DNA from 2 places in the Priestia sp. FSL H7-0729 genome. Region 2 is predicted to be linked to the other one. Evidence: riboswitches for the same ligand, from Rfam matches in the RefSeq annotation. Region 2 holds a riboswitch; the other holds the start of a gene.
What was found. Region 2 has a riboswitch for glycine ahead of sdaAB (L-serine ammonia-lyase, iron-sulfur-dependent subunit beta). Riboswitches for the same ligand answer to the same signal wherever they lie in the genome.
Positions count from the first base shown of each region.

Region 1: linked by a shared signal. The riboswitch ahead of gcvT (glycine cleavage system aminomethyltransferase GcvT) and the one ahead of sdaAB (L-serine ammonia-lyase, iron-sulfur-dependent subunit beta) in region 2 are both predicted to bind glycine.

Region 1 covers NZ_JBBOTQ010000005.1:55,413-59,844, forward strand. The annotation lists gene gcvPA (aminomethyl-transferring glycine dehydrogenase subunit GcvPA) at 1-957, opposite strand, end outside; gene gcvT (glycine cleavage system aminomethyltransferase GcvT) at 954-2,090, opposite strand; glycine riboswitch at 2,309-2,410, opposite strand; glycine riboswitch at 2,414-2,536, opposite strand; gene gcvH (glycine cleavage system protein GcvH) at 2,880-3,272, shown strand; gene MHH93_RS13520 (PTS mannitol transporter subunit IIBC) at 3,692-4,432, shown strand, end outside.
Region 2 covers NZ_JBBOTQ010000010.1:46,442-50,873, reverse strand. The annotation lists gene pstB (phosphate ABC transporter ATP-binding protein PstB) at 1-555, shown strand, start outside; gene MHH93_RS20565 (phosphotransferase enzyme family protein) at 752-1,765, shown strand; glycine riboswitch at 2,118-2,242, shown strand; glycine riboswitch at 2,247-2,381, shown strand; gene sdaAB (L-serine ammonia-lyase, iron-sulfur-dependent subunit beta) at 2,494-3,183, shown strand; gene sdaAA (L-serine ammonia-lyase, iron-sulfur-dependent, subunit alpha) at 3,173-4,150, shown strand; gene MHH93_RS20550 (alpha-glycosidase) at 4,322-4,432, opposite strand, start outside.

The DNA of each region.
Region 1 (4,432 bases), on a different contig from region 2:
GTGCTGTTCACGTGCTTGCAATGTCAGTACAAAACCGCGTTTGCCGTTGCGGTCAGTTGTCTGACCAACGATCCGTCCGGGTATCCGGCGCATATGGGGCTGGGATGCGGCGAAATATCCGCATGTCGGGCCGCCGAGTGAAGCGGCGATGCCAAGGGGCTGCGCATCGCCTACAACGATGTCGGCACCCAGCTTGCCTGGGGCTTCCAGCAGACCCAGCGATAGCGGGTTAGCACTTACAACGAGGAGACCCTTGTGCGCATGCACGAGGTCGGCGGCTTGCTTTACATTTTCCACGGCACCAAAGAAGTTTGGGCTCTGGATCATGACAGCTGCGGTATCATCCGATATGGCGGCTTGCAAGGCATTCCAGTCTGTGACTCCATCCTTATAGCCGATCTCGACAATCTCCAAACGGAGTCCATGCGCATATGCCTGCAATACCTGACGGGCTTCCGGATGAACGGTACGGGATACGATGAGCTGTTTGCGACGAGTTGCCGCTGCGGCCAGATTCCCTGCTTCGGCAAAGGCGGTTGCGCCGTCATACATGCTGGCATTGGCTACAGCCATACCGGTCAATTCACAGATGTAGGATTGAAATTCGAAAATGGCCTGTAATTCACCTTGGCTGATCTCAGGCTGATAAGGTGTGTAGGCAGTGTAGAACTCGGAACGGGAAATGACATGATTGATGACGGAAGGAACATGATGATCGTATATGCCTGCGCCGAGGAAGCTGGCGTGAGTTTCGAAATTGGCATTGGCACCAGCTTGTTTGGACATGTGACGTGTCAGCGCATATTCATCGAGTTTGGAGGATACGGGCAGCTCGCCCTGATAACGAATCTCCTGCGGAATGTCCTGGAACAGTTCCTCCAGCGTATCGACACCGATGGTTGCGAGCATGGCGCTCTGATCTTGCTCGGTCATGGGAATATAACGGTGCTTGCTCATGCTTGATCAGCTCCTTGAGTAGGTGTCTTTGACGTACGTGTCCGTTTATGAAAAGGGGTCTTTACGACCTCGGCTTTCAGTTTCTTGCCGCGGATCTCAATCTCAAGCGGGGTTCCGAGCGCAGCATATTTGCTGTCGATGAGGGCAAGCCCCAGATTACGCTTCAATGTAGGTGATTGCGTACCTGTTGTTACTTCACCGATCTGTACGCCTTCGGCGTAAATCGGATAGTGGGGGCGTGGAATGCCACGCTCCAGCACTTCGATGCCGACCAGCTTACGGGCGGGACCGTCATTTTTCTGCTGTAACAAGGCTTCGTGTCCGATAAAAGGTCCAGCATTCAGCTTAACAAACATGCCAACACCAGCTTCAAGCGGAGAGATGGTTGCCGACAATTCCTGACCATACAGGGGCAGCCTCGCTTCAAAGCGCAGCGTATCCCGGGCACCAAGTCCGGTTGGTACGAGTCCGTAACCTTCACCAGCTTGCATTAATCCATTCCACACCGCAGCGGCCTGGTCCGCAGGAACATATAGTTCAAAGCCATCTTCACCGGTATAACCGGTACGGGACAACAGCAATTTTACTCCACAGACTTCGGCATTCTGCACAAAACGAAACGGTTCAATCGTGGATACATCCGTATCTGTAACTTTTCTGATAATATCTACAGCCAGTGGTCCTTGCAGGGCGAGAAGTGCCGTCTGCTCCGAATCGTTGGTCATGCTTACCCCAGGGATCAGATGCTCTTGAAGCCATGCCCAATCCTTATCGATATTGGAGGCGTTAACGACAAGCATATAATGCTGATCTTCCAGCTTATACACGAGCAGATCATCCACCACACCGCCATCTGGATAACACATCAGGGTGTACTGGGCTTGACCCGGAACCAGCGTGGTCACATCATTGGTCATCATTTGTTGCAAAAATGTTTCAGCCTGCTCACCCTGTACCGTAAATTCGCCCATATGGGATACATCAAACAGTCCAGCACGCTCACGCACCGCTTCATGCTCTTTCTGGATTCCGCTGAATTGCACCGGAAGTTCCCAGCCTCCAAAATCAATGCACCGTACGCCTTCATATTGTTGATATAGTGGGAAGAGTGGTGTTCTAAGCAAATCGGACATCAAATCACCTCGTCATGGGCCGTCAAACGGCCGAATATGCAATCGTGGATCAATGAACCAGAGTATTTTTTAATTTTCAGTTAGGAGTCATTCGTAGATAAGTATGGTAAGGCAGCTATGGCAGCGCCGTTCTACATCCTGTATTTCGTTTTTTTTGGGAAAAAGGAAAAGGACAGGCCAAAGAATCGGCATGCCAAGTAGCACGCTGCATTCTAAGGCTCTGTCCCTTGTACCTGAGAGTTACCCCGCCACATTAGTAAAGCAGGTTTCCCCTTGGGTGATCATGACGCCCGCACAGGGCGAATAGATGCTCTCCAGAGTTGCGTCCCGTAAAAGTCCTTTTGCCTGAGAGATTCACCCCCGCTTATCGGTGGTTTACTCCTTCGGCGTTACCTCATGTACATCCCGAATCGGGTGTCACGGGTAATCTCTCCCTTTACATTCATCCGCGGGTATAACATAGTCCAATAAACACATTTACTCCTCTCATTAAAACGTGAATCCACTACCTATGTCAAGAACGATATCATAAATAATGATTAAAAACCGAATGTTTATTTTAAATTTCATTTTATCGTTCGTGTATTTAAAAAGGTTGCGCTTACTATTCTAATATTCACCAGTATATGTAGAAAGAGTGTATTCAGGTTACGGTTTGAGGAGGCCATTATCAAATAAATTGTGAGGTATCTTGACATTTGAATCAAAAATATCATACGCTATGTTCTGGGAAAAAGGTTAGGGTCAAAGAACGCATGCACTCATTAATGAAAAGCGAGGCGGATATCGATGAGCGAATTGAAAAGTGATTTCCTGTACAGTGAAGAGCACGAATGGGTGCAAACCGTAGGGGAGGATACTGTACGTATTGGCATTACCGAGTTCGCGCAGCATCAGCTGGGTGACATTGTGTTTGTGGAATTGCCTGACCTTGAATCCAATGTAAAAGCAGAAGACAGCATTGGAACGATCGAATCGGTCAAAACGGTGTCGGACTTGTTCTCTCCCGTCACAGGTTCAATTATTGCAGTCAATGATTCATTGCAAGATTCACCTGAACTCGTGAACAGCTCTCCTTACGAGGAAGGCTGGATGATTGAGATTCGTGTTGAGGGAGATCTGACAGCAGCATTATCTTCATTGATGAATGCAGAAGCGTATCGTAAACATACGGAAGAATAGGATCCACGAACTTGTACTTATTAACATATATTTTATAACAAAATAAAATGAGCTTTAAATAGTTTTGACCTGTGTGAGCCGAATGCTTGCACAGGTTTTTTGTGTTTTTCAAGAACGATTGAGAATGTGAAATTAAGCAGATTGTGGATGTAAATCCTCTGATTGGACCAAGCTATAGGGTAGAAAATGATGCTGGAAATGACAAAAGTCATAGGCAAGAAAAGCCTTGTGTACCAATGGTTTCAGCCATTATGCATCAATTAAAACGATTACATAACCTAATGTTGTCATCATTGTTCATGACGAAAGTACGCTTTCATTTGATTGAACAGGAGAGCATTCTCGCTTAGGATTACAGCAGGGGAGAAATGATACCCCTTTCATAAATCATAATCACTTGATCCGAGGAGGATAATACAATGAGTAATTTGGACCAATCGTCCAATTCCAAAGGTGGGCTACGGGTAGGTGTGCAGCGTTTTGGCCGATTCCTGAGCGGTATGGTCATGCCGAATATGGGTGCATTTATCGCCTGGGGATTAATTACGGCTCTGTTCATTCCAACAGGTTGGTTCCCTAACGAGACGCTTGCGCAGCTAGTTGATCCGATGATCAAATATTTGCTGCCACTGTTGATTGGTTACACCGGGGGTACGATGGTGCATGGTCAGCGTGGTGGTGTCGTAGGTGCCATTATGACCATCGGGGTCATTGTGGGTAGTGATATTCCGATGTTCCTCGGGGCCATGATCGCCGGACCTTTAGCAGCATGGATCATTAAAAAATTCGATAAATCGATCGAAGGTAAAGTTAAAGCCGGATTTGAAATGCTCGTTAACAACTTCTCAGCCGGTATTATTGGCGGGATCTTGGGGATCTTTGCTCTACTGGGTATTGGGCCTGCTGTAGAAGCGATTAGCAAAGTATTGTCTGCCGGCGTACAAGGTCTGATGAATCTGGGCCTGCTACCGCTGGTCAACCTAATCATTGAACCAGGTAAAGTATTGTTCCTGAACAATGCAATCAACCACGGGATTCTGACCCCGATAGCAACCGATCAAGCAAGAGAGTTAGGACAATCTGTTCTATACATGCTTGAATCCAACCCAGGTCCGGGACTTGGTATCTTGCTAGCTTACTGCTTCTTCGGACGCGGAATG
Region 2 (4,432 bases):
ATGGATGGTAACGATCTGAATGAGCCCGGAACCGATGTAATCAAGCTTCGCCAGAAGATTGGCATGGTGTGGCAGAAGCCGAATCCTTTTCATAAGTCCATCTACAACAATATCGCGTTTGGCCCCCGCTACCGCGGTACGAAGAGTAAGAAGGCACTGGATGAAATTGTGGAGAAAAGCTTGCGCCGTGCCGCGCTCTGGGACGAAGTGAAAGACAGGCTGAATGAGTCAGCTCTGTCCCTCTCAGGTGGACAACAGCAGCGTCTATGTATTGCCCGCGCCCTATCTGTTGATCCGCAGATTCTGCTGCTCGATGAGCCAGCATCTGCTCTTGACCCGGTATCTTCGGGTAAGGTTGAGGAATTGATTACCGAACTTAAAAAGGATCTAAGAATTGTTATCGTTACACATAACATGCAGCAGGCAGCGCGCATCTCGGATTATACAGCTTATTTCTATCTGGGGAACATGATTGAACACGGGGATACAGAGCATATTTTCACCAACCCCGACAATCGTCTGACGCAAGAATACATTATGGGTCGTTTCGGTTAATTGGATCAAGGAGTGTCACATAGAGCAACAGACAGAGAGAGTAAGAAGTAAATAGAGACAAAAGGAAGCACAATACCTGGACGGTTGTTCGGGGTTGTGCTTTTTAATTTGATTTTGGAAGAATTTGCTGTGCGTAGAGCAATCATGCTACGATATTTAGTATAAAGATAGCGTTTACATAACTCCGAAGGAGAGGATGATAATCACTACGGATCAGAGGTCTTACGACCATATGGCAGCTCAGATCATCAAGAACTATAGCATGGAGAAACCTGTCGTTTCCTATATTCGTCACAACGAGAACCTGACGTATCATGTCGTTGATGAAGCGAGCGGGCAGAAGTATCTGCTGCGTATCCATCAAGCCGCATATGCAAGTATGTCAGGCATTCAGCATACGCCTCCTGCACTGGAGGCTGAGATGAACCTGCTTCATGAGTTAAATGCAACGACAGCATTACGCGTACAGCATCCGGTACGTAATGTATCAGGAGATTGGGTCACGTTATGGACAAGTGAAGCAGGTAAAGAAATCTGCTGTACAGTACTGGAGTGGATTGAGGGCAGGGACATCCAACAGGGAGAACGCCTGACAACCGAGCAGATATATGATCTTGGTGCGCAACTGCAGATGCTTCATCAATATGGACGTGTGCAGAATCAGACAGATCGAACTAAGGTACGCCCGGCATATGGCAATGTCCATGAGAATCTGGTCATGTTAGGGCAGCTGGAGGAAGGTGTCCGACTGGGGATTTTTACAACGGAAGACTTCGATCTGCTTCTTGAGACGTTTGAGAACATTAATAAGCAGCTAGCAACGTACCCACAGCATGCGGAGACATGGGGGATCATTCATGGGGATATTACGCGCAACAATCTGCTGATCACGGATCAGGGGATATCCATGATTGATTTTTGTCTACACGGTTATGGTTATTATCTGTTCGATGCTGGAGGGGCAGCGCTTATGTTCAATCGGGAGGAACGTGACCTATTCTTATCCGGTTATACCAAACAGATCGCTCCACTGACGGATCGTGATATCCGATTAATGGAAGGATTCATGTTGATCTTTACACTTGGTTATTATGCTTTTCAGATGGCGAACGAGTCTAGGCACGAATGGATGAAAGACCGCATGCCAAAGTTATGCAGCAAGTATTGCAGACCCTATGTACAGAACGAGCGTATCTTCTACGAACTGTGAATGATAATCCAGGTGCGCAGATCCGGAAGGGCTATGAACAGTGTAGCTCAAAGATTATGGTTGCCTGAATACCCGAACAATTTCGTGATCAATATCATAAATAGTAGTAAGCGCTTTATCATTGAAGGGAAATGAAATAAGTTCATTAGAAGTTCTTTTCATCGCATTAATGTAATGAAAGCTGACAAAATATTCTGGGTTTTATCGATTCGATAGGGATTGAAGGAAATACATCCAAAGAAATCGTTAAGTTTGTTGACACTAATCTTCCGGTCGATTAATCTTAATGAAGAAGAATGAACGATTTCCATTACTGTTCTGACATGAGCTCAGAATAGTTCCATACAGCGGATGATAACGAGCGGGAGAGACCTGGGCAGACCGAGTAAAATCGCATGCTACCAGGCACCGAAGGAGCAAGCTGCTGCGCACCCGGCGCAGTGGTTAATCTCTCAGGTAAATGTACCATCGTTGGACGCAACTCTGGAGAGTGCGCAAACTGCGCCACCCAAGGGGTATATAATCAGTCAGTCCGGTGACTTGTCTGCAATCGCAGGCCGTGCACCCTGTCGTGAGACACTGCTGATTGTGAAACTCTCAGGTATCGAGGACAGAGAGAGGGCCTGGGGCCTTCTTCTGTCCTTTTTTGATGTCATCATTCAGTAATTAAGGAACATTATGGCATGGGATCTGGATGGAAATGACGAATACAATTGGAGGGTTACAAGGTGCGATTTAAAGATGTTTTTTCAATTATTGGTCCGTCGATGACGGGGCCTTCAAGTTCACATACAGCTGGAGCAGCAAGGCTGGGAAGAATCGCTCGTCAGTGGTTAGGTTGTACGCCTGAACGTGCGCGGCTGACGCTCTATGGTTCATTCGCTGACACATATCAGGGACACGGAACAGATCTGGCACTGATCGGCGGTCTGCTGGATTATGTCACAGACGATCCGCGTATTCCAGATGCAGAGCAATACGCAGAGGAAGCGGGAATGGAAGTCGAGTTTTATACAAGCGGCCTGCCTGCTCCTCATCCCAATACGGTCAAAATTGAGTTGTGGCATGGAGGACGTACATGTTCCTTAATCGGTGCTTCTATTGGTGGTGGAAGTGTATCGGTACATGCGATGAATGATTTTCGTGTTCAGATTAGTGGTGAGTTTCCGACACTCGTGCTGCGACATGCAGACAAGGCAGGGGTACTTGCGTCAGTAACGTCCACGATTAGTTCATCCGGGGTTAACATCGGGTATATGCAGGTGGATCGGAAAGCCCGAGATGGCGAAGCGCTTACTGCGATGGAAATGGATGGGGTGCCGAATCCTGAGATGCTCCAACGTCTAAAGGAGCTGGATCATGTACTGGACATTCGTGTCATCGATTTGAAGAGAGGAGTTGATTCGGATGCGATTTAAACATTTACACGAGCTGAATACGATCTGCACAGCGGAATCCAAAACGATTGCTCAGCTGATGATTGAGGAGCAGGTTCAGGAGACCAATACACCGGAAGCGGATGTTGTGAAGCAGATGTCTGAATATTATCAGGTGATGAAGGAAGCGGTCCGTAAAGGGTTAACGGAAGATACCACATCACGCAGTGGATTAACGGGTGGAGACGGTAAAAAAATGGCTGAGTACATTCGCAAGGGTGAGACTTGCTCAGGAGATGCTTCCGCACTTGCCATGGCGTATGCCTTGTGTGTATCTGAAGTGAATGCCTCCATGGGCCGCATTGTGGCAACACCAACAGCCGGTTCCTGCGGCATTATCCCCGGTGTCTTTATTAGCTCACAGGAGCGATTTGGCTGGACGGACGAACATTTGGTGAATGGGTTGTTCTGCGCGGGAGCGATTGGTTATGTTATTGCGAACAATTCATTTATCTCTGGTGCAGAGGGTGGTTGTCAGGCAGAAGTGGGTTCCGCGATTGGCATGGCTGCGGGTGCCATGGTTGAACTGCGTGGAGGTACACCGGAACAGGTCGTTCATGCCGTAGGCTTGGCGCTAAAAAATACACTCGGTCTCATCTGCGATCCGGTTGCAGGTCTCGTTGAAATTCCGTGCATCATCCGTAACGGACTGGGTGCCGTAACTGCACTGGCTGCAGCCGACATGGCCCTGGCCGGAGTGCGTAGTGCCATTCCGTCAGATGAAGTTATTGACGTGATGCTGGAAGTAGGCAGTGCGATGCCGAGCCGTCACCGGGAGACAGCCCAAGGCGGGTTGGCTCAGACACCAACCGGCCGTAAAATGATGCAGAAGCTGGCTAAACCGAAGGCCAAGCGTGCAGAGCCTGAGACGGAGTCGAAGCCAGCGGATGCTGACACAACTACAAGTGGGGCGGATAATGCTCAAGTGCACACGGACCCTCAGGCTTAATCTGAACGGGACCACTGCGATATAATCAGTGACATTATGATATAACCGTGATATAAAAACAAGCGTCCGCGAACCCGAATCCGGGTTCTGCAGGACGCTTGTTTAATACCGCCAGGTGATGTGAAGATGGACTCGCTTATATATGATCTCAGGTGTATGTGTATTATGAATCTAGTCCTGGCTTACAGCCGTGCTCAGTACGGCATATCCATACGCGGGCAATTCAATGGCAAGCACGTCATCTTCCTTGGCGGTACGATGGTTTCCGCCGAACAGCTCGGT